3 regions of the Enterococcus casseliflavus genome follow, and region 3 is predicted to be linked to each of the others. Evidence: a T-box and tRNA genes for the amino acid it is inferred to sense, from the RefSeq annotation. Region 3 holds a T-box; the other regions hold tRNA genes.
What was found. The T-box of region 3 lies ahead of leuS (leucine--tRNA ligase). A T-box ahead of a tRNA ligase gene usually reads a tRNA of that ligase, here a tRNA-Leu.
Positions count from the first base shown of each region.

Region 1: it has a tRNA-Leu gene. The T-box ahead of leuS (leucine--tRNA ligase) is inferred to sense a tRNA for this amino acid. The anticodon was not compared.
Region 2: it has a tRNA-Leu gene. The T-box ahead of leuS (leucine--tRNA ligase) is inferred to sense a tRNA for this amino acid. The anticodon was not compared.

Region 1 is NZ_CP119393.1:1,510,829-1,518,322, forward strand. Features, by position in the region: gene P0G38_RS07370 (extracellular solute-binding protein) at 1-326, shown strand, start outside; gene P0G38_RS07375 (sugar phosphate isomerase/epimerase family protein) at 476-1,309, shown strand; gene P0G38_RS07380 (VOC family protein) at 1,475-2,347, shown strand; gene P0G38_RS07385 (hypothetical protein) at 2,412-2,639, shown strand; gene P0G38_RS07390 (hypothetical protein) at 2,728-3,999, opposite strand; gene P0G38_RS07395 (Ltp family lipoprotein) at 4,201-5,427, opposite strand; tRNA gene P0G38_RS07400 (tRNA-Leu) at 5,833-5,915, opposite strand; gene P0G38_RS07405 (hypothetical protein) at 6,112-7,224, shown strand; gene P0G38_RS07410 (ABC transporter permease subunit) at 7,221-7,494, shown strand, end outside.
Region 2 is NZ_CP119393.1:2,635,570-2,643,063, reverse strand. Features, by position in the region: gene P0G38_RS12660 (peptide ABC transporter substrate-binding protein) at 229-1,881, shown strand; tRNA gene P0G38_RS12655 (tRNA-Leu) at 1,975-2,056, opposite strand; T-box leader at 2,687-2,926, shown strand; gene P0G38_RS12650 (SAM hydrolase/SAM-dependent halogenase family protein) at 3,018-3,866, shown strand; gene P0G38_RS12645 (ECF-type riboflavin transporter substrate-binding protein) at 3,863-4,417, shown strand; gene P0G38_RS12640 (ABC transporter ATP-binding protein) at 4,444-6,153, shown strand; gene P0G38_RS12635 (energy-coupling factor transporter transmembrane component T family protein) at 6,143-6,973, shown strand; gene P0G38_RS12630 (ABC transporter ATP-binding protein) at 7,415-7,494, shown strand, end outside.
Region 3 is NZ_CP119393.1:313,798-321,291, reverse strand. Features, by position in the region: gene P0G38_RS01590 (putative polysaccharide biosynthesis protein) at 1-860, opposite strand, end outside; gene murE (UDP-N-acetylmuramyl-tripeptide synthetase) at 1,060-2,580, shown strand; gene P0G38_RS01580 (DUF5960 family protein) at 2,653-2,952, opposite strand; gene P0G38_RS01575 (hypothetical protein) at 3,173-3,403, shown strand; gene leuS (leucine--tRNA ligase) at 3,509-5,923, opposite strand; T-box leader at 6,011-6,230, opposite strand; gene P0G38_RS01565 (LysM peptidoglycan-binding domain-containing protein) at 6,273-7,494, opposite strand, start outside.

The DNA.
Region 1 (7,494 bases), 1.2 Mb from region 3:
AACAAGAAGTACAACCATTTTCTTCGTCTCGTCCATCAGAATTAGTAACAGTTTTCCCTTCAAGCAACCCATATGTCAACTTAGCCAATGAAAAAATTCGCGAAAATGAAGAGTTTGCGGTGATCAATCCTGCACAATCGCTGACCTCTGAAACCTATGATCGTTCATGGTCAAGCTTGATTGAAGGAATCTCAGACGCTTACTACCAATATATGACTGGGGAAATCGAGATCGATGGGTTTGATACAGCGATCGAAACCTTCTTAAGAAATGGTGGACAGCAAATCATTGACGAGTTCACGGAAGACTATCGTTCACAACAATAAAGGTCACAAAAGGTTCTGATCATCTATTGAGAAGAAATGGATGAAGTGAGGAGCCGCTACTGCTGAAAGATTTGAAGACCAAGACCAGTTGAAGTGATTCGCTGCTTGGTCTTCTTTTTGCTTCAAAAGCAGTGAAGAAAGGAGAAGCTATGTTTCAACTAACTGTTCGGGGGCATGATTTAAAGAATTATGGGTCCCCAGAAGAATTAGCGCAAAAAATTGCCGCCCAAAACATTCATAACATTCAATTTGCATTAAATAAATCCTTCCCACAATGGGCAGAGCCAGAGCAATTAAGCCCTGGTTTAGGCCGCTTTTTCAAACGAGTTTTTGGTCAATCTCACGTTCAGGTCGCTTTATTAAGTTGTTATTGTAATCTGATCCATCCTGATCTGGAAAAACGGGAAGCGATTTTATCCAGATTCGAGACCTATCTCGCACATGCCAAATATTTTGATGCAGCTATGGTCGCAAGTGAAACTGGTTCGGTTTTGCCAAATATGGGGTATACCGAGGAAAATTTTAGTGACGTCGTTTTCGATGATTTGGTTCAGGTGATCAAGCGTTTGGTCCAAGTGGCTAAGAGACATCAAGTGATGCTAGGAATTGAAGCGGGCTTGAATCATCCACTATCATCGATCGACCGAATCCAAGAATTGCTGGAACGGGTACCCTCTGACTATTTAGGGATCATCTTTGATCCAACCAATCTGATTACTGCGAAGAACTATCAAGAGCAAGTCGCTTTGACAAGGGAAGCTTTTTCCCGCTTTGGCGATGCCATCGTTTGCTTGCACTTGAAAGACTATCAAGTAATCGATGGGAAAATCAAGGTAGTCCCATTGGGAGAAGGAATGATTGATTATCAACAACTATTGGCCATCACCGCTGAATACAAGCCATATTGTTATGTTGTGTTAGAAGGGACGACCGAAGAAGCGATGCAGCCAGCCATTTCACTGATTGAAGCACTGAAAAAGTGAGCGAGTTGTCTTTGATTGTGACTGATGCGGAAATGCTTTGTTTCTAGGAATCACGGAAGATCACGGAGTCCTTTCCTCAACAAGCAGATTTATTTACTTACTAAAAGTTAGTGTTATACTTAAAGGTACAAGTGAATTTAACTGTTTAGAAAAGAGGAAATAGCGATGAAAATGATTCAATCCACCTATCAAATCGATGCAGCAGCCGCAATTGGCAAAGTCGTTTTAAAAGTAGCAAACATAGAAAAAATGAGCCAGTTTTATTCGGACGTGATCGGCCTGACTTTATTGGAGCAAAGTGTAGATCACGCGCGATTAGGCGTGGGAGCGCAAGAGCTTTTAGTTCTAGAGAAGGTGAGTGATCCGTTGCCTTTGACACGGAAAACAGGCCTTTTCCATACGGCGTTTCTTTTGCCTAGCCGTAAAGACCTAGGAAATATGCTGATTCATTATTTGGAAGCCAAAGCTCCCCTGGATGGTGCCAGCGATCATGGATATAGTGAAGCGTTATACCTGAGCGATCCAGAAGGAAATGGGATCGAAGTGTATCGTGACAAACCGATGAGTGAATGGGATATTCGAGCAGATGGTGAGATCGTAGGCGTTACTATCGAAATGGACGCGCAAGGCGTGCTGGGAGCCGCTGACCGATCTCAAACGACCTTTCCAGTTGGCACCACGGTGGGGCATGTCCATTTGAAAGTGGCGGACTTGGCAAAAACAGAAGAATTCTACACAGAAGTTTTAGGCATGCGTTTGACCTCAGATTTTGGTAGCCAAGCAAAGTTTTTTGCTGCTGGTTCGTATCATCACCATATCGGATCGAATATTTGGATGGGCAGAAATGTTCCAGCTATGGAAGAACAGGATCTAGGCTTAGCGTACTTTACGATCGTTTTGCCAGCTTTGGCTTTTTCTACGTTACGAAGTCATCTAAAGGCAAGAGGCGTTTCGTATGAGTTAGAAACAGACAGCCGCTTGCATTTGACTGATCCGAATGGGATCAATCTGATCATCGAAAGAAAGAATCAGCCTTAAGATGGAGGTTTTTTCATTCATGAAATGAGAGAATAACCTATAATCAAGTAAAAGGAGAGCAAGCATGAAAAAAAACGGGGCGGGACAATCACTATTTCTAGCATTATTGATCAGCATGGGCTTATTTTTCTTTGTCCAAGGGAAACAATTAATAGAAAGTGGGGCGTCTCCTGTGATTTTTATTGCTTTTTCGGCTTTTGCAGGAATTATCGGAGTTGGTGTCTATGGTCTTCAAGCAATAATGAAGCAGCATCGGCGCAAAGCCATGGTACCAATCAAAACCAAAAAATAAAGAAACCGACCAATCTTAAACAGGAAGATTGGTCGGTTTTTTGTTTAAGCTAAGACAAAATGGGAAATGGGGTCTCGTCCCCTACATATTAATTTTCCATGTTTTCAATCGCAAATTCGATCTCATCAGGTGAGAAGCCGTTCCCTTCAAGATGAGCAGCCATATTTCTTTGACGGATCCCTAACACCCGACGGGATTGATTGGCGCGTCCTAAAGCATGGCGATACCAATCTACATCTAGGGTTTCTAGTGCCCATTGTGTTTCCTCCGCAGTAAAACCTTCTGTTTCTAACAGTTCTGCCATCTCTTGTTTTGAATAAAAGCGACGATTTCCTTGCGCTCTAACGAGGAAAAAGGCTTCAAGTTCTCGTTCTGTCGCATTGTTTTCGCGCTCATAGCGTGCTGCTACAGTCGGGGCGAGATGAAACCCTTCTAAAATCGTTTCCTCGGTCACTTCGTTATCAAACACGTAGGTTCTGAATTGAAAACGATTGTCGTTTTCCAGTTCAAGCCATAGTGATTCAACCAGAAATCGATAACCGTATGGAATCGTTTCATAAACAGCATCGGCAATTTCGTAAAAATAAGCGGAAACGGCTTCGTAAGGAGTCATTATCTCGGGAACGATTTCCGTCGTTTGTCCATTAAACAAAGTGATTGCGGAAGGGTAGGTCTCACCAGCATTCGTAAATGTGAGAATCCCCACTGGCTCATATTTTGTTGAAAAGACATTCATGGTCACACCGTTCGCCAAATCAATCGCACTCTGCCACTCGATTTCTTGGTCATCGCTTTGTTGGTGTAAGTGTTCAAGTGTATCAGGTGTCAAACCAAGCTTTTCTCGTGTATCTTCATTGATTTCTTCTTCATCGGCAAGTGGATTGTTTGCTCCAGCGGTCACTAGTGCTAAATCCTCTTCGTATTCGTTGAATAATTCTTGCAATTTTGCTCGTCTACTGACGATGATCGGGCTCTCTTCATGGATGGCAAGTAAGGCTTCGATACGGCCATTGCGAGCGGCAACCCAACTGGGCATATCCAGATAGCGAGCTTCGATCGCTTCTTGAGCGAGTGCGATCATTGTTTCCGTGTTTTCAATGAATGCCGCCTTGTGTTTTGAGTTGCTATTGACCTGGTCTAGAAAGGCCAATTCTGCTTCTTTGCCTCGAATCATCAGTTCGAGATTTTCAATACTTAAATCATAAGTAAGATTTTCTGCATGATAGGTATGTTCCCAACCAGCATCTAAAGCTGCACCGATGCGTTCAGAAAGTTCCTCAGGGCTTGCTGAATTTATCGTCCCACATCCTGAAATCAGGGACAGTATTAGTAATAAAGGCAACAAAACTTGTTTTTTCATTTTTCTCCTCCTCGTGAGACTCTAGTAAACCTCGCCATTTTGTACGAATGAACGCATTAGATCGAGCTCTTTCTTGGGTATAAACATAGCCACAATACAAGGGACATCAACTGAGCCCCCAAAGTTAGACCAAAAAACCTAACTTTTTGAGGTCACTACAACAGCATATGGGCATCGCGATGCCCTTTTCTTCGCTAGCTTTTAGTTACCTATGTTTGTCATCGCGTAGTCGATTTGTTCTTCTGAAAAGTCTTCAAAAGCCAATAACCGGCGAATGTTGTCAGGAGGAAGACTCATCAAGGAATGATAACTATTTGCTTTCTTCAACGCCTGCTCGTTCCAATCAATCGTGAGCTGATCAACTGCCCATTGTGCATCATTATGGGTAAACCCTTCAAATTCTAATTGTTGTATCAATCGTGCACGTGAGAAAGCCATGAGGTTCGTAAAGGATTCGGCACGAGCGATCGCTCGTCTTTGTTCTGAAGATCCTTTATTCTCGGTCTGAGTTTGTTCGTCATTGTTTTGCTCTTGCTGCAAAGCCGAAGCTGCGTCTTGTTTGGCGTTTGCTTCTTGAAGCTGTTGATACACGGTAGTGACCATGTCTTGATCAATGTCATGATCAAAGCCATAGGTCATCACCGCCAGCTGATGTTCATCAGAAGATTGATCGAATCGATTCATAAACATCAACGATTCACGAGGAATATTTACGGCGAGCGCTCGTAAAATCGTTTCATAGAAAGCAGCTTTTTGCTCGTCGGCAGTTTCCCGATTCAGAACAGTAAACCCAGATGCGTACTCCTCATCGGGCATCGCAAAAACGAAGACGTCAACATTCGTTTCGCTTGTGTGGTAAACGGTGGCAGTGAGTCCATCGTCAAGTTCGATTGTGCGATGAAGAGTAAGCGCATCTTCTGTGAGCTGCTGAAGCTGCTCGATATCGTCTGCCAAAAGCCCCAGCTTTTCCCGCGGATCGGCTTCAGGAATCGTTTCGTTTGCTACCTCTAGTAGACTGTCGAGGTTGTCTTGATTACTGAGGATGATCGGACTTTTTTCATGAATCGCAGCCAGAGCTTGGCTATAACCAATGCGGGCAGCGAACCAAGCAGGGACATTGATCCGACGCTCCACTAACGCTCGTTCAGCGGTTGCCATCAAATCAATCGTGTGGCTGATCAATTGCTGAAGATCTTCGTCGGAAGAATCAAGCTCTTCCAAAATAGCCAGTTCGGCTTGGCTGCCTGCAATCAGCAATTCTAAGGTCGCTGGTTGATAATAGGCCCAACCCGTTCCAGACTGGTTTGTATATTCCAGTCGTGCGTCGATGCCAAGCGCAACGGTCTCTGACAGTTCTTCATCTGCCTTCGTGCAGCCGATAAGCAAAATAACGAATGACAATAGGGTGATCAGTATTCTTTTTTTCATTAGACTCCTTCTTTCTATCGAAAGTAACTGAGAAAACGGTCGGCAGAGGTTGGTTCATCTGGGGGAAGGAGGAGGGCAGGTGAATGGAAAAAATGTTGAAAAGATTTCCATCACAAGTTCATTCAAGCAATTGTTTCTGATACGCTAATAAGAAAAAACGGAAAATCGAACTAAATTTTATGAATAGTCGTTATATTATTCATTTTATATGAAAAATATCTCTAAATGCAACGATAAAAGGATTTTTATTGGATTTTTTATATTTGGGGAAAGGAAGGTTACTATCAACTTTTGAGGAGTAGGTACTCAAGATCAAAGCGATCGAGGGAATTCATTGAAGGATCGCCAGGGGGGATCTTTTGTGCAAACAAAAAACAGCTTCCCGCAATGGGGAAGCTGTAAGGATGCGGAAAATGGGATTTGAACCCACACGAGCGATTGCTCACAAGACCCTCAATCTTGCACGTCTGCCATTCCGTCATTTCCGCAAATACTATAGAAGGAAACGCAGGCTGAGGTAGTACTGTCACGCCGCGTCTAGAAAATATCTTACCTGATTTTCAGCAGGTTTGTCAATAACTTTTCCTCATGCTATTTGAAAGAATTTTCAGACTTTAGATTGCATTTTTTCCCATAAAAGGTATGCTAAAAGAATGAATAATTATTTTTTTGAGAGGAGAGCAAATGAACTATTTTAAAAACCAACTGGCAAAAGCTGTTAAGCAGAAAACATTCATCTTCCTACTCATTGGGGCCTTTAGTTTAGGCTGCTGTTTTTCCATTTATTTGAAACTGATGGAACCTGTCAACTTGCCCGCTACCATTACCGCAGAAAAAGCGGAGGCTTCACGGCTTGTTGATCGCTACCAAGCCAATCAATCTGGTTCACCGGATGAGCAAGAGGTATATCAGCTATTACTTGATAACAATACTCTGACCTCACGGCAGCTGTCCAACTTGATTATGGAGGAATATGAACGATTTAATCAAACGAGTATTCAAATGGCGGAGCTAAAAAAGCAGGTTTGGGCGTCTTCAGTTGATGACAAAGCCTTTTTACCGCCGATGTGGTCGATCGAACAAGAGCAGACGGTCTATCAAGCCTTAGCCGAGCAAGAAAAAGATCCGGTTCTCACGGCTGCTAATACCCAGACGGCTGTCGCTTTGGCAATAACGTTTTTACTGAATTTTGGGTTCTTCTTCTGGGCTTTTTTTGCTAGTGACAATTTATTAGAAGAAAGAGAACACTTCTCCTTGATCCGCTCATACCCACAGATTTTCCCGATTCGGATGGTCAGTAAGGTTTTTGTCAAAACGATCACCAATTTAGGAATCTTGCTCGTGTTTTTCTTAGGCGTCTTTCTTTCAATGAGCCTTCTGGGGGAGTTCGGGGATTGGCAGTATCCAGTAGCCGTCTATCTCAGTGGGGATTGGGTAGCCTTACCTTTTTGGCAGAGTGTTTTATCTAGTATGGTTTCTTTTGCCTTGCTGATTGGTTTGATCGAATGCTTAGGTTTTGTCATGAACATGGTCGCAGCCAATCGATACGTCTCTTTCTTTTTACTGGTGCTTTTTTATGGATTCGGCCTGATTCCGATGCTGCAAAAGATCCCTATATTACCAGTTCATCTAGCTGCTATGGATAAATTTTATTCGGGTGCCTTTGCTTTGGGCTCTGGCACTTCTTGGGGCGTCTATGCCAGTTGGCTGCTGACGCTAGTGTGGATCTTCCTTTGTTTAAGCATCATGCTTGTTGCGGATAAACAGAATCGCTTGTTGAGAGGAGGTAAAGGATGAAAGACTATTTTTTCTTTGAATTACGCCAGCTGTTAAAAAGCAAGAAAACCATCGGCCTTTTTTGCTTGCTGCTGATCTACAGCGGCGTTTACAGTTTTTGGCAAAGAGACTTTCGCCCGATTGAACGAGTAGATAAAACAGAAATGCAACAACGCTATACCGTGCGACAAGATTTTCTTGATCAACAAGCAGCCAATCCCTCTGACCATTGGTCGGCATTCATGGCAGTCGAAATGTTTACCCCATGGAATGAAGCAGAAAAACAACGGC
Region 2 (7,494 bases), 1.3 Mb from region 3:
ACGCAAATCAGACGGAAAGCAGCCGTTACCGTGCCAAGTATCTTAGCGTACTGTTGAGGTGCCATTTGTGAGAGTGGTGCGAAAAAGGGTGGTAACACGAAAATCTCGTCCCTTTGTTTGTCAAAGTTGATAAGCAAAGGGATGAGGTTTTTTCTTTTTATCGTTGAATGCGTTTTTTGCTGTCATGAAAAACACTTGCGTTGGTTGCGCAATCACATAGGAGGAAGAATGAAAATGATCTGGAAGAAGCGTTTATTGGTTGCAGCAGGAGTGATTGGGTTGACCCTTTCTGGCTGCACGACAACAGGAAATACTGAGGGATCAGAGGCTGAAACTAACGGAGCGCCGAATCAAGCGATCGCGGTGAGTCTACCAGCTGAGCTGACGACTCTCGATACGACCCAAACGACGGATAAAGCAACGTTTACCATCGTACAACATTTATTCGAAGGGCTCTACCGTTTCGATGAAAACAGCGAACCAGTTCCAGGCTTGGCAGAAGGAGTCGAAATCAGTGAAGATGGCAAAACCTATACCTTTACTTTGCGAGACGATGCGAAGTGGAGCAATGGCGAAGGGATCACTTCGGTTGACTTTGCTTATGCGTGGAAAAAGTTAGTTGATCCAGCAACGATGGGACCAAATGCCTATTTGTTAGATAATGTAGTCAATAGTAAAGACATTCGTGAAGGCAATGCAGAGGTAGAAACGATTGGTCTGGAAACTCCAGATGATGCGACCTTTATCGTGCAGTTGGAGCAGCCGCAACCTTCCTTTTTATCCTTGATTTCCATCGGTTGGTTGGCACCGCAAAATCAAGCCTTTGTTGAAGAAAAAGGCGATACCTATGCCCGGACAAGTGAAGATTTGTTGTATTCTGGTCCCTTTACTTTAACCGATTGGCAACAGACAGGAGACGAGTGGACGCTAGTGAAAAACGACCAATACTACGATGCTGATGTCGTTCAATTGGAGGAGATCAAAGGCTCCACCATCAAAGAAGAAAATACGGGGATCCAATTGTTTGAAAGCGGCGACCTTGATTTGCAAAAAATCAGCGGGATCTACGTCCAACAATACGGGGACAATGAAGAGCTAGTTACGCAAAACGATGTGGCGAACTTTTTCTTAGACTTCAATAAAACCGCCAACGATGCCTTAGCAAATGTTCATGTGCGTAAAGCGATCGCGTTGGCGATCGACAAAGAAAGTCTCGTGGATAATGTGTTGAACGATGGAGCGAAAGTTTTAAATGGATTGATCCCTACCGGCTTAGCTGCGAATCCAAATACTGGCGAAGATTTTCGAGCATATAGCGGTGATTACAACCTGTATGATTTAGAGGCTGCCAAGGAAGAGTGGGAAAAAGCCCAAGCGGAAATTGGCGAAAGTACGACGCTGCGTTTGTTAGTGACAGATGATGACAATGGCCAAAAAATCGGGGAGTACTTGCAAAGCCAACTCCAAGAGAACTTGCCAGGCTTGTCGATCTCCATCAACAAACAGCCACGTGCCAGCTTGAATCAATCAAGAGCAAATAGTGATTATGAGCTTTCCGTTTCTGGCTGGATCGCTGGAAGCAGTGACATGGATATGTTCTTTATCTTATACAAAAACGGCGCTTCCTTTAACTACGGCGGCTATATCAATGAAGAATATACGGCGTTGACGGAAGATGCGCGCACCGTTCATGCCAACGACCCCGATCAATATTTTGAAGATTACAAAGCGGCAGAAGAAATTTTGTTGGAACAAGATGCTGCGCAAGTCCCTCTTTACCAAAGTGCTTCAAATTATTTGATCAAATCAAATGTTAAAGACATCCAATTCCCAGCTTATGGTGCGCATTTCTTTTTCCGCACCGCCTATGTTAGTGAATAAGGGGAAAAATAGTTGAATGAAACGCGCATGTTTATTCGATGAACATGCGCGTTTTGCAACAAAAAAAGCAGTTCAGAAAGCTGAACTGCTAAATGCGGAAGATGGGAGTTGAACCCACACGAGATAAACTCACACGCGCCTGAAGCGTGCGCGTCTGCCATTCCGCCACTTCCGCATAAGATAAAGATAATCCTTTCTAGGAAGAAATGCAAGTCCAATCTCACAAAAAGGAGCCCGCCAGCGGGGACTGGCGGGATAGGAGTAAAAATGAAAAAGTGTTAGGGTTGTTTGTTGGTATGCATTTATAATAGCGGGAAAATGTGAAAAAAAGTTGACGAATCAAACAGAATTCTGAGAAGAAATCGTCAAGAAAAAGTGAAACCATTTAAAACAGTCAGAAGACAAAAAGGAGCCCGCCAGCGGGGACTGGCGGGAAGGAGTAAAAATGAAAAAGTGTTAGGGTTGTTTGTTGGTATGCATTTATAATAGCGGGAAAATGTGAAAAAAAATTGACGAATCAAACAGAATTCTGAGAAGAAATCGCCAAGAAAAAGTGAAACCAGATAAAACGGTCAGAAGACAAAAAGGAGCCCGCCAGTGGGGACTGGCGGGAAGGAGTAAAAATGAAAAAGTGTTAGGGTTGTTTGTTGGTATACAGGTATCATACCGAGAAAATATGAAGAATTTTCGAGTGAAATTTAGAAATTGCGTGAATCTTTTGACAAATTATGGCTTCTGTTTGAATTTTTTCTTAAAAGAGAATTGACAAAAGGCACAAGCTTTGATAATTTTAATGAAACAAAATGCAAACGCGATGAAAAAGAAAGTAGAATCACGGGCGTTGTCTAGCAGAGAGTTCCAGCAGGTGAGAAGGAACGACAACAAATGATTTGAAAATGACTTTGGAGCGGATTTTCTGACTAATTAGGAAAATACGGTTGCCCCGTTAACAAGCGACAGTCTCCGAGTGTTTTCGGGTACTGAATGAGGTGAGGCCTGTGAAGGCTTTACAGATTAAGGTGGTACCGCAGGTGATGCCCTTAGCTTTGGCTAAGGGCTTTTTTTGTGTCTGTAGGGTCAGCTGTTTCATGCGAAGGTTTTGTTGAAAAGGAGAAAGGTTGTTGGGAGGAGAGAAAATGCACAAATTAGTGGTTCAAACCGATTTTGGTTTGCAAGATGGAGCGGTCAATGCGATGTACGGGGTAGCCTATCAAGTGGCACCAAAGCTGGTCATTGCGGATTTGACTCATGAGATCGAGCCATACAACATTCATGACGCCAGCTATCGCCTGCTGCAAAGCGTCACCTATTGGCCAGCAGGAACAGTCTTTGTTTCAGTGGTCGATCCTGGCGTAGGGTCTGATCGAAGAAGTGTGGTTGCCAAGCTGGCGACCGGGCAGTTGGTTTTGACACCAGATAACGGCACCCTGACCTATTTAGCGACTTATATCGGAATCGCTGAACTTCGGGTGATCAATGAGGCAACTGAGCGCTTGGCAGGATCAGCCGAAAGCCATACGTTTCATGGTCGGGATGTTTATATGTATAATGCCGCTCGGCTCGCCAGCGGTGCCATCAGCTTTGAAGAGCTAGGAACACCTGAACCTAAAGAAGCGATCCAAGTTTTTGCCATTGAAAAGCCAAGCCAAACAGCTGAAACGATCACAGGGACGATCGATATTCTCGATATCCGCTTTGGTTCGTTGTGGACGAATATTCCCCACACGTTCTTTAAGCAATGGCAGGTCCAATACAATGAGTCGCTGCTCGTCAGTATCTACTACCAAGATACCCTGCGTTATCAAGAAGAAGTGCGTTTCGGACGCTCCTTTGCGCAAGTGGCAGAACAAGAACCCGTCTTATATGTCAATTCCTTACTGAATATCGGTTTAGGGCTCAACTTGGCTTCATTTGCTGAAACCTATAAAATCGGCACTGGCACAAATTGGAAAATTACCCTCAAAAAAAGGAGAAATGAAAAATGAATCAATCAAAATTTACAGTAAAACACATTGTTGCAATCGGTATCGGTGCTGCGGTCTTTTTCGTCTTAAAACGGTTCGTCACGATTCCGACGGGTTTCCCAAATACAGATATCGCCACAGCCTATCCTTTCTTGGCGCTATTAGGCGTTGTCTACGGTCCGATCGTGGCTGGTTTAGCAGGTTTTATCGGGCATGCCCTAGGAGATTTAACAACTTATGGTCCATGGTGGTCTTGGATCGCCGCCTCTGGGATCTTAGGGGTGTTCTTTGGACTTTTGACTCGTTGGATTCCAATCCAGCAAGGAACCTTTGGCGCTAAAGAAATTCGGACCTTCTTGATCGGTGAAACGATCGCAAATTTGGTCGTCTGGGTGATCATTGCCCCGATCGGGGATATTTTGATCTATGGCGAACCAGCGAACAAAGTCTTTACGCAAGGAGTCATTGCGGGATTGACCAATGCAGTCGTAACTGGGATAATCGGAGTGATCCTGCTAAAAGCCTATGCCCAAACCAAAACCAAAAAAGGCAGCTTGAGCAAGGAATCCTAACCAAAGAAATGTGTGAAGGCTAAAAAATGAAACAAAAAATCATTCAATTTACGAATTTTTCTTTCCAATATGATGCACAAGCGGAACCGACCTTGAAAAACATCGATCTAACGATCTATGAAGGAGAAAAAGTCCTGATCGTCGGTGCCAGCGGTTCTGGCAAAAGTACATTAGGAAAATGTTTGAACGGTTTGATCCCGCAAAACGACAAAGGCAGTAGTACTGGAGAATTGATGATCGGTACCAATGCCTTTGGGCAAGCTTCCATCTACGAGCTGTCTTTGACCGTCGGCACGGTGCTGCAAGACACCGATAGCCAATTTGTAGGCTTGACCGTAGCAGAAGATATCGTGTTTTCATTGGAAAACGATCAGCGCAGTCAAGCAGTGATGCAAGAGGCGCTGCGTTTTTGGGCAGAAAAGACTGACTTAATGGATCATTTGGCGAAAAAACCGCAGGAATTATCGGGTGGCCAAAAGCAGCGTGTTTCAATGGCAGGTGTTTTGATCGATGAAACACCGATTCTACTGTTTGATGAGCCGCTAGCCAACTTGGATCCGCAAACAGGTGTGGAAGCCATCAAAATGATCGACCAGCTGTATCAAGAGAAGCGTTTTACCACCATCATCATTGAACATCGCTTAGAAGAAGTGTTAGCCGCAGCTGTCGATCGCATCATCGTGATGGAAGAAGGCCGCATCCTTGCCGACAGTACACCGAATGAACTATTAAAAACGGATATGCTACAGCAAGTCGGCATTCGTGAACCACTGTATTTAGCTGCTTTAAAAAAAGCGGGGGTTCCCGTGACCGACGCTGCTGATTTGGTCGCGGTAGAAGCATTTGCATCACCTGAGATTGCCGAAAAACTGACTCAGTTTCAAGAAAAATTTCCGAAACCGGCGCTTCCTAGCCACCAGCCGCCGTTGTTGCAAGCAAAAAATCTATCGTTTTCCTACCAAGTGGGCAAACCAATTTTGCAAGCACTGGATTTTACCATCCATCAAGGAGAAATGATTAGTTTGGTCGGGCATAATGGCGCAGGAAAATCGACCTTGTCCCATTTGATTACTGGCTTTTTGACTCCGACTTCTGGCAAGTTGCTTTGGCAAGGAACGGACATGGGCAATGATTCCATCAAAGAACGAGCGCAAAAAATCGGGTATGTGTTGCAAAACAGCAATCAAATGCTGTCAAAAAACTTCCTGTTTGACGAAGTTGCCTTAGGCTTGCGCAACCGAAACGTTCCAGAGGCTGAAATCACAGAAAAAGTTCACCAGACCTTGAAAATTTGTGGTCTTTATCCGTTTCGCTCATGGCCATTGTCGGCACTAAGTCATGGGCAAAAACGCCGAGCCGCCATTGCAGCGATCCTCGTCTTAGATCCTGAACTCATTTTATTGGATGAGCCGACAGCGGGACAAGACTATCGCCATTACACCGAAATGATGCAATTTTTACAGGAGTTGAACCAGCGGGGATTAACGATCGTTATGATCACCCACGATATGCATTTGATGTTGGAGTATACACAGCGAACGATCGTTTTGACAAAAGGAACGATTTTGCTGGACGCACCGCCAGAAGTTGTTTTAGCAGACAAACAAGTGGTGAGTGCCGCAAACCTCAAAGAAACCAGCTTGTATACACTGGCGACCCTTAACCAGCTGACAGATCCCGCCGCTTTTACTGCCGCCTTCATTGCCAGCGAGAAGGGGGGACACGATGGAGAGTAATCTAATCGGCTATCTTGACCGCAAAACGTGGATTCACCAATTAAGCGGTGCCGCAAAACTGATTTGTTTTTTGCTGCTATCCGTCATCGGGATGATCTCTTATGATACGCGCTTTCTCATTGGACTGGCATTGTTTTCGGTCTTTCTATTTGCCAGTGCTGGAATTCGCTACCGAGATATCGCTTTTGTATTAAAATTTATCATCTTTTTTTCGCTTTTGAATTTGGTGGCGGTCTATCTTTTCGCACCAGAATATGGGGTGGAGATCTACGGTACGCGCCACGTGATTTTCGAAGGGATCGGTCGGTATACATTGACCCAAGAGCAAGTGTTTTATGAGCTGAATCTGTTGATCAAATATTTTGTCACGATTCCTCCAGGGTTGATTTTCTTGTTTACCACCAATCCTAGTGAGTTGGCGTCCAGCATCAACCGCATCGGGATTTCCTACAAGATCGCCTATGCAGTCGCACTGGCTTTGCGTTACATTCCCGATATTCAAGATGATTTTCGGACCATTGCCAAAGCGCAGCAAGCACGGGGCGTGGAGCTTTCTAAAAAAGCACCTTTGCGCAAGCGAGTGGCAGGCAATGTCGCGATCGCGATTCCTTTGATTTTTTCCAGCTTGGAACGGATCGACCATATTTCTGCTGCCATGGAGCTAAGAAGGTTTGGCAAGCATAAGCAGCGTACCTGGCTGAAAGCTAAGCCGATCCAAGGCAAAGATCTCTTGGCGATTGCTGTCGTTTGTTTGATCGTGGCGCTCGGATTGTCCTTGATGGTCCTTAATGGCGGACGTTTCTACAATCCGTTTCGTTAACAAATCAACCCATGAAAACTTAAAAAACGGACGCATTGTCAATAATGAAAGTGGGACGGATGAGTCAACTCTGATTTATCCGTCCCAGAAATGATCGAGCAAAAAAACGCAGACCTAGCAGCAACTGACTTTAGCAAATGTAGTACTCGCTAAAGTTAATTGACTGACTATCCTGCGTTTTTTTGCCGAAAAAAAAGGAGCCCGCCAGCGGGGACTGGCGGGATAGGAGTAAAAATGAAAAAGTGTTAGGGTTGTTTGTTGGTATGTATTGATAATAGCGGGAAAATGTGAAAAAAATAGGAAGAGAAAGCAATAGAAGTGTGTCAATCTGTTGATGATTTTCGTAAAATATTCCAGCGGAAGCCTTTTAGATGTTTGATTGACGGAAATGCGAAATAAGGCTACACTGATGGCATCAAAGCAGTACAAGGAGGGGACAGGATGGATGCCATTACGATCAACGGACTAAGCAAACAATACAACAAGAAGTACGCCATCGAGAATGTATCATTGCAAGTGGC
Region 3 (7,494 bases):
TCGGTAAAACTGCTCATCATTCGAACAAAGGTGTACTGATCCACCAATTTTAAAATCGTGATCCCTGAGCCTACGATAATAAAAGGGATCGCTTCTTTGATGGTCGCTAAAACCAACTCTTTGGTTTGCAGCACCGTTTCTTCTTTGCTCATATCGACTAAAACATCCATCCGCACCCGCTGCTTTTGGAAGTAATAGCCTAATACCAAAATGCTGGCTAAGACACCGATAAAGGCGGCAAAGGTCGATTGCGTCACGGCTGCCGTGTATTCGCCTTCGATGACCCGCATAATGATAAAGGTCGCTAAAAGCATATAACAGACACGAGCGATTTGTTCAACGACTTGCGAGATCGCAAAAGGTTTCATGTCTTGGTTTCCTTGGAAATACCCTCGCATGACACTCATACAAGGAAAAACCAATAAAGCAATACTCAATGAGCGCATCGCAGGAATCAATTCTGCGCCTCCGCCTGAAGCCGTTGCCAACCATGGGGCTGCCAAATACATGATTCCAGCGGTCACCACGCCAAAGCCTGCCATCAATTGAAACGCTCGTAAAAAGAGCTTCTGACTCGTGCGGTATTCTTGGCGAGAATTGTAAAAAGAAATCTGTTTGGCAATTGCTGAAGGGATCCCCGCAGTGGAGATCATTAAAAATAAGGCGTAAACATTATAGCCCATTCCAAACAACGCATTTGCTTTATCCGCATTTGCGCCCATCCAATAATACCAGGGTAAAATGTAAATAGCGCCAAGCAAACGTGAGCCGATATTTCCCATCGTCATCCAAGCAGATCCTTGAGCCATTTTTTCTTGTGTAGTTAATTCTTTTGACACTGAACGCATGTGTTTATCCATCGCCATTATCTCCAACTTTCTACAAACATATCCCTTCCATTTTAATTCGAAAAAGGGTTGGTCGCAATCTATTTTTGCAACATCTTAAAGTTTCTTCAAAATAAGGAGAAAAAAAAGAAAACTTTTCCCTCCCAAACAGCGGTTTTTAGGAGTTATGCTATAATAAGAGAAATCTTTAGAGGAATGAAGGAGAACAACGATGCAAAAGGAACTCATTACCGTGCCACAGATCCGCAAGCTCTTATTGCAGGAAAACCTATTGAAAGAAATCATCACCCCCACTGATTGGGTTTATACCGTGCCGCAAGAAATGACTGATCTTGCCTTTACCTCATTAAGCTACGACTCGCGAACAGCCGATGCGGCGACGCTTTTTTTCTGTAAAGGGGCTTCTTTTAAAGAAAGCTACCTGGCTGCCGCCATTGACCAAGGGATTCAGTGCTACATTTCAGAAACGCCCTATGACAACTTTGCAACTTATGGAATCATCGTCACCGACATTCGAGAAACGATGGCAGTGATCGCTCAAGCGTTTTATGGCCATCCTCAAGAACAGCTGGTGACCATCGGCATCACGGGAACAAAAGGCAAAACCAGCTGCGCCTATTTTGCCCGGGCGATTTTAGCAGAATCGACGGGTCAAAAAGTAGCATTCTTTTCATCTGAGGAAAACTCAGTCGACGGAAAAACCTTTAATGAAGCAGTGTTGACGACCCCCGAAACACTGGATCTTTATAAGATGATGGCCGAGGCTGTCACAAACGGCATGACCCATCTTGTGATGGAGGTTTCTTCCCAAGCCTATAAAACCAAACGGGTCGCCGGTATTACCTTTGATATTGGCGCGTTCTTGAATATTTCGCCTGATCACATTGGACCAGTGGAACATCCAACTTATGACGATTACCTTTACTGCAAACGGGAACTGATCCGCAACAGCAAACAGATGATTTTGAATCGCCAAAGCGATCACTACCACTTGCTGCGAGAAACTTGTGAAGTCCATCAAGTTCCTTATATCACCTACGGACGTTCAGACGCCGATTATGTCGTCCAAGAAGGGACAGATCTAAAAGGCTTTGCGCTGTCAGCTGCTTCTGATGTCTTGCAAGTCTCTGGTGAATATCAACTGGGGATCTTAGGTTCTTTCAACCATGAGAACGCCGCTGCGGCGATTTTAGCTGCCTGCTTAGCGGGTGCCTCTCGTGAGGACGCTCAGAAAGTCCTGCCGACAGTGATCATCCCTGGACGAATGATCGTTTTAGAAAAAGAAAATGGTGCAGTCATGATCGTTGACTATGCCCACAATTACCTTAGCTTCCAATCATTAAGTGAACTTGCCCGCCAATTGCGCCCAGAAGGCCGCCTGCTTTTTGTCACTGGCAGTGCTGGCGGCAAAGCCCAATCTCGCCGAGCAGATATGGGACGAGCGCTAGGAGAATATGCGGACAAAGTCTACCTGACCAGCGATGATCCTGATTTTGAAGAAGCATCCGCAATCGCAAAAGAAATCGCAGCTGCGATCACCAATCCTGAAGTTGCCATCATTCATGAGATGGATCGGGCTCAAGCCGTCAAATCAGCGATTGCTGATGCAGACAGTAAGGATATCGTGATTATTGCGGGCAAAGGCGCCGAACAATACTTGAAAGTCGCTGGAAAAAAAGTCCCTTACATCGGTGACTTGACCTTAGCGCAGCAGCAAGCCAAACACCAATAGCAACAAGTTGCCTCAACAAAAAAACTTTCAGATGATTTAACAGATCATCTGAAAGTTTTTTTTTCTGCGTGACTAAGGTTGTTCGTCTTCGTAAGTCTCATAGACATAGGGTGCGCCATCATAACGGAATTCTGTTGAAATGGCGGCGTCAAGGTCTTCGGTAAACATTCGTTTGCTGAAAGGAAACAAAAAGACTTGCCCTTCTTTGGCATCTTCGGCTGCTAAACGGTAAAACAGCTCTTCTTCTGTTAATTGTTGATTCAACTGTTCCAAGACATCGGCAGTGACTGCCTCTTCCTCATAGCCAGGTTTGGCAATCCGTGCATAATCTTCAAAAAAAGCCGACTGGCCTTCAAATGATTGATACTCCATGTAAGTCCCCTCTTTCTTTTCTCTTACTTTATTATACGAGAGTCCGTGAGGATCAGCGAATAATATGATCGGTCTTCAGGGGAATTTTTACTCTTCTGGTGCTTAAATATGTCAGAAACATTTCAAGTGTATTACGAATCAATTATTTGACAAAATCAGATTGAACACGCATCCAAATTTTGTATAATGATACATAGAGACTATAAAAGGGGCAAATGTAATGAACAACGCAAAGAAAAAAATTTTCGTCGGTACTGGTGCTGCAATTGGTTTTGTCGCAATCGTTGCTATGATGGCTCAGTTCATGATTTCCAATCATCTATTTGGCGGAAGTGATGCTTCATCAGAAATTTTCACTCGCGCTACGTATCCAAACGGCTTTCTACTAGTGATCTTGATTCCATTGGTCGCAACAGCCGCTTTGTTCTATGGGATCATTCGCAAAAAATAACAAAAAAGTGTTGCTGAGAACCACTCAGTAACACTTTTTTTCTTTGTCGTCACCAAAAAGCTGCCTAACAGACCCTCGATCTGCTAGGCAGCTATTTTTTAGCGTTTAGTTTGCAACGATATTGACCAATTTGTTCGGTACGACGATCACTTTACGGATCGTTTTTCCTTGGAGCTGTTCTTGGACAAGTTCGTTTTCTTGCGCCAATTGTTCAAGCACTGCTTTTTCGGCATCCGCTGGCACCATTGCTTTGGCGCGAACTTTGCCGTTGACTTGAAAGACGACTTCGATCTCGTCTTCCACTAGGGCACTTTCGTCATAGGTTGGCCATGGCACATAAGAGATCCCATGGTCATTCCCGAGGATCGACCATAGCTCTTCCCCGATATGCGGTGCGATCGGAGCCAATAGCTGCACAAATCCTTCGACATATTCGTAAGGCAAGGCATCGGCTTTGTACGCTTCATTGACAAAGACCATCAATTGGGAAATCGCCGTATTGAAGTGCAGCTGCTCAAAATCTTCCGTCACTTTCTTAACGGTTTGATGGTAAACTTTCGACAATTTGCCATCGTTGAATGTCGTGATGCGGTCACGCATTTTGCCATTTTCATCGACGATCAAGCGCCACACACGATCCAAGAATTTACGACTGCCTTCAAGACCATTCTCATTCCAAGCGATCGATGCATCCAATGGTCCCATAAACATTTCATATAGACGCAAAGTATCCGCACCGTATTGATTGATGACATCATCTGGATTAACGACGTTGCCGCGGGATTTTGACATTTTTTCATTGTTTTCCCCAAGGATCATCCCTTGGTTGAACAATTTTTCAAATGGTTCTTTCGTTGGCACGACACCGATATCATACAAGAATTTATGCCAGAAGCGAGCATAAAGCAAGTGCAAGACAGCGTGCTCTGCGCCACCGATATAAATATCGACTGGCATCCAGCGTTTCAATTTGTCGTAGTCTGCCAAAACAGACTTATTATGAGGATCGATAAAGCGCAAGAAATACCATGAGCTTCCAGCCCATTGCGGCATCGTATTGGTTTCACGACGTCCTTTTTTCCCGGTTTCAGGGTCGGTGACATTGACCCAATCTGTGACATTGGCTAATGGCGATTCACCAGTACCGCTTGGTTTGATATTGTCGGTTTTTGGCAAACGCAACGGCAGCTGATCTTCAGGAAGCGTCGTAGTCGTACCATCTTCCCAATGGATGATTGGGATTGGCTCTCCCCAATACCGTTGGCGAGAGAACAACCAATCGCGAAGACGATAGCTGACTTCTTTTTTCCCAACGTGGTTTTCTTCCAACCATGCGACCATTTTTTCGATGGCTGTCTCTTTGTCTAGCCCATCCAAAAAGTCTGAATTGATATGCAGTCCATCTTCGGTATAGGCAGATTCTTCCACGTTGCCCCCTGCCAATACAGGAATGATCTCTAAGCCAAATGTTTTGGCAAATTCGTGGTCACGTTCGTCATGGGCAGGAACCGCCATGATCGCACCTGTTCCATAAGAAGCCAAAACATAATCGGCGATCCAAATCGGGATCTCTTTGCCATTCACGGGATTGATGGCATAGGCACCTGTGAAGACACCAGTTTTTTCTTTGGCCAAATCTGTTCGGTTCAAATCAGATTTTTTCGACGCTTCTTCTACATAGGCATCAATGGCTGCTTTTTGTTCTGGTGTAGTGATTTGGGCCACTAGCTCATGTTCTGGCGCCAATACGGCGTAGGTCGCACCAAACAAGGTATCTGGGCGAGTCGTAAAGACGGTAAAGTCTTTTTCCATCCCTGCCACTTTAAACGTTACGTTGGCTCCGACCGAACGTCCGATCCAATTGCGCTGCATTTCTTTGATGCTTTCTGGCCAATCAACTTCTTCTAAATCGTCCAACAAACGATCAGCATACGCCGTGATTTTCAGCATCCATTGGCGCATCGGTTTGCGGATCACATCGTAGCCGCCCCGTTCGCTTTTGCCGTCAATGACTTCTTCATTGGCGATCACGGTCCCAAGCTCTGGTACCCAGTTTACTGGAACTTCGGCTTCATAAGCTAACCCTTTTTCATAAAGCTTGGTAAAGATCCATTGCGTCCACTTGTAGTACTCAGGGTCTGTCGTATTGATTTCACGATTCCAGTCATAGCTGAACCCTAGCGCATTGATTTGACGGCGGAAGGTCTCAATATTTTTCTTCGTGAATTCCGCTGGATCATTTCCAGTGTCTAGTGCATATTGTTCGGCAGGCAGACCAAAGGCATCCCAGCCCATTGGGTGCAGTACATTGTACCCTTGGCTGCGTTTGAAGCGGCTCAAGATATCCGTAGCTGTATAGCCTTCTGGATGTCCGACATGTAATCCTTGTCCAGATGGATATGGGAACATATCTAGCGCATAAAATTTTGGTTTGTCCGGCTCATCATGGGTGTTGAATTCATTTTTCTTTGCCCAATATTTTTGCCATTTTTTTTCGATTTCTTTGTGATTGTAATTCACGATGGACTCCTCCTAAAAAATTGGTGTTTTGCTCGTCAAATCAACCAGCAAAACTTAAAAAAAGTCCTATAAAAATCGCTATGATTTTTATAGGACGTTATCAACGTGGTACCACCTAAGTTTATCTGCTCCTCAAAAAAGCAGACCTCGATGTTTTAACGGCCATCGCCGTATCTGCCTAGCCAAATCAGGTTCAGTCAGATATCACTCGAAGACGAGTTCGAAAGGTGTGCTGTGCATTTCCACCAACCATGCACTCTCTAAAAGTCCCACCGTACTTCTACTATTCCTTCTCAAACGTGAAAGTTTCTTTGCACTTATCCTAACAAAAATCATTAGGAATAGCAATCTATTTTACCCTAACTGTTTGTCCTGGGTAAATAAAGTTATTTTGAATATTGTTCCATTGGATAAATTGATCCGTCGTGATGCCGAACTTATCTGCGATCCCCCAAACAGAATCCCCCGATGCGACCTTGTACGTACCATTTGTCGCTGAAGTGCTGGTAGTAGCTGCCGTGCCGCCTTGCTTGACGACCACCTTTTGTCCTGGATAGATAAAATCATTTTTGATGTTGTTCCAGCTGCGGAATTGGTCCATCGAAATCCCGTGTTTATTGGCAACTGACCAGACTGAATCACCAGAAGCCACCGTATAGGTGTTGCCTGCAGCACTGCTGCTGGTTTGGCTGCTGACGGTCGTGCTCGTCGTTGTACTTGTACGGGTAGAACTACCGCTGACAACCACCTTTTGACCTGGATAAACATAGTCGTTTTTAATATTGTTCAAGCTGCGGAACTGATCCATCGAGATGCCATGCTTGTTAGCGATCGACCAGACTGAATCGCCAGCTGCCACCGTGTAGGTGCCGCCACTGCTTTGGCTAGCCGTTGATGCTGTGCTGACGGTCGTAGTACTGCTGGTATTCGTAGACGAACCACCGCTAACGACAACTTTTTGCCCTGGATAGACAAAATCATTTTTGATGTTGTTCAAACTGCGAAATTGATCCATCGAAATGCCATGCTTATTGGCGATCGACCAAACGGAATCGCCAGAAACTACGGTGTAGGTATTGCCTGATGTAGTTGCTGAAGCATTGCGATTGACGATCGATACCGTTGAAGTTGCCGAAGTACTTTGGGCGCTGCCGTTGACTTTCAAGGTTTGTCCTGGATAAACAAAATCGTTTTTGATATTGTTCAAACTGCGCAGCTGATCCATGGAGATGCCATGTTTGTTGGCGATCGACCAGACTGAGTCCCCCGAAGCGACTGTATAGGTTTGACTACCGCTCGTGCTGACAGCTGATGTCGTGGTCGTCGTACTCGTTGAAGCACTGGCTGTGGCGCCACCACCGGCATTGCCAGAAGCTGGCGTGTCATATTTCGTCAACCCAAATTGCTGGATCACGGCATTCAGTGAAGAGGCATAGTTTGGTGCAGTCGCATAACGGCCTGCTAGCCATGCGGTTGCATCAAGATATGAAGTCGTATTGCTTTTCCAAGCGCCAGAATAATACGCGACACCGCTTTGTAAAGAAGTTGAGCGTAAAGTACGTGCGTTATCT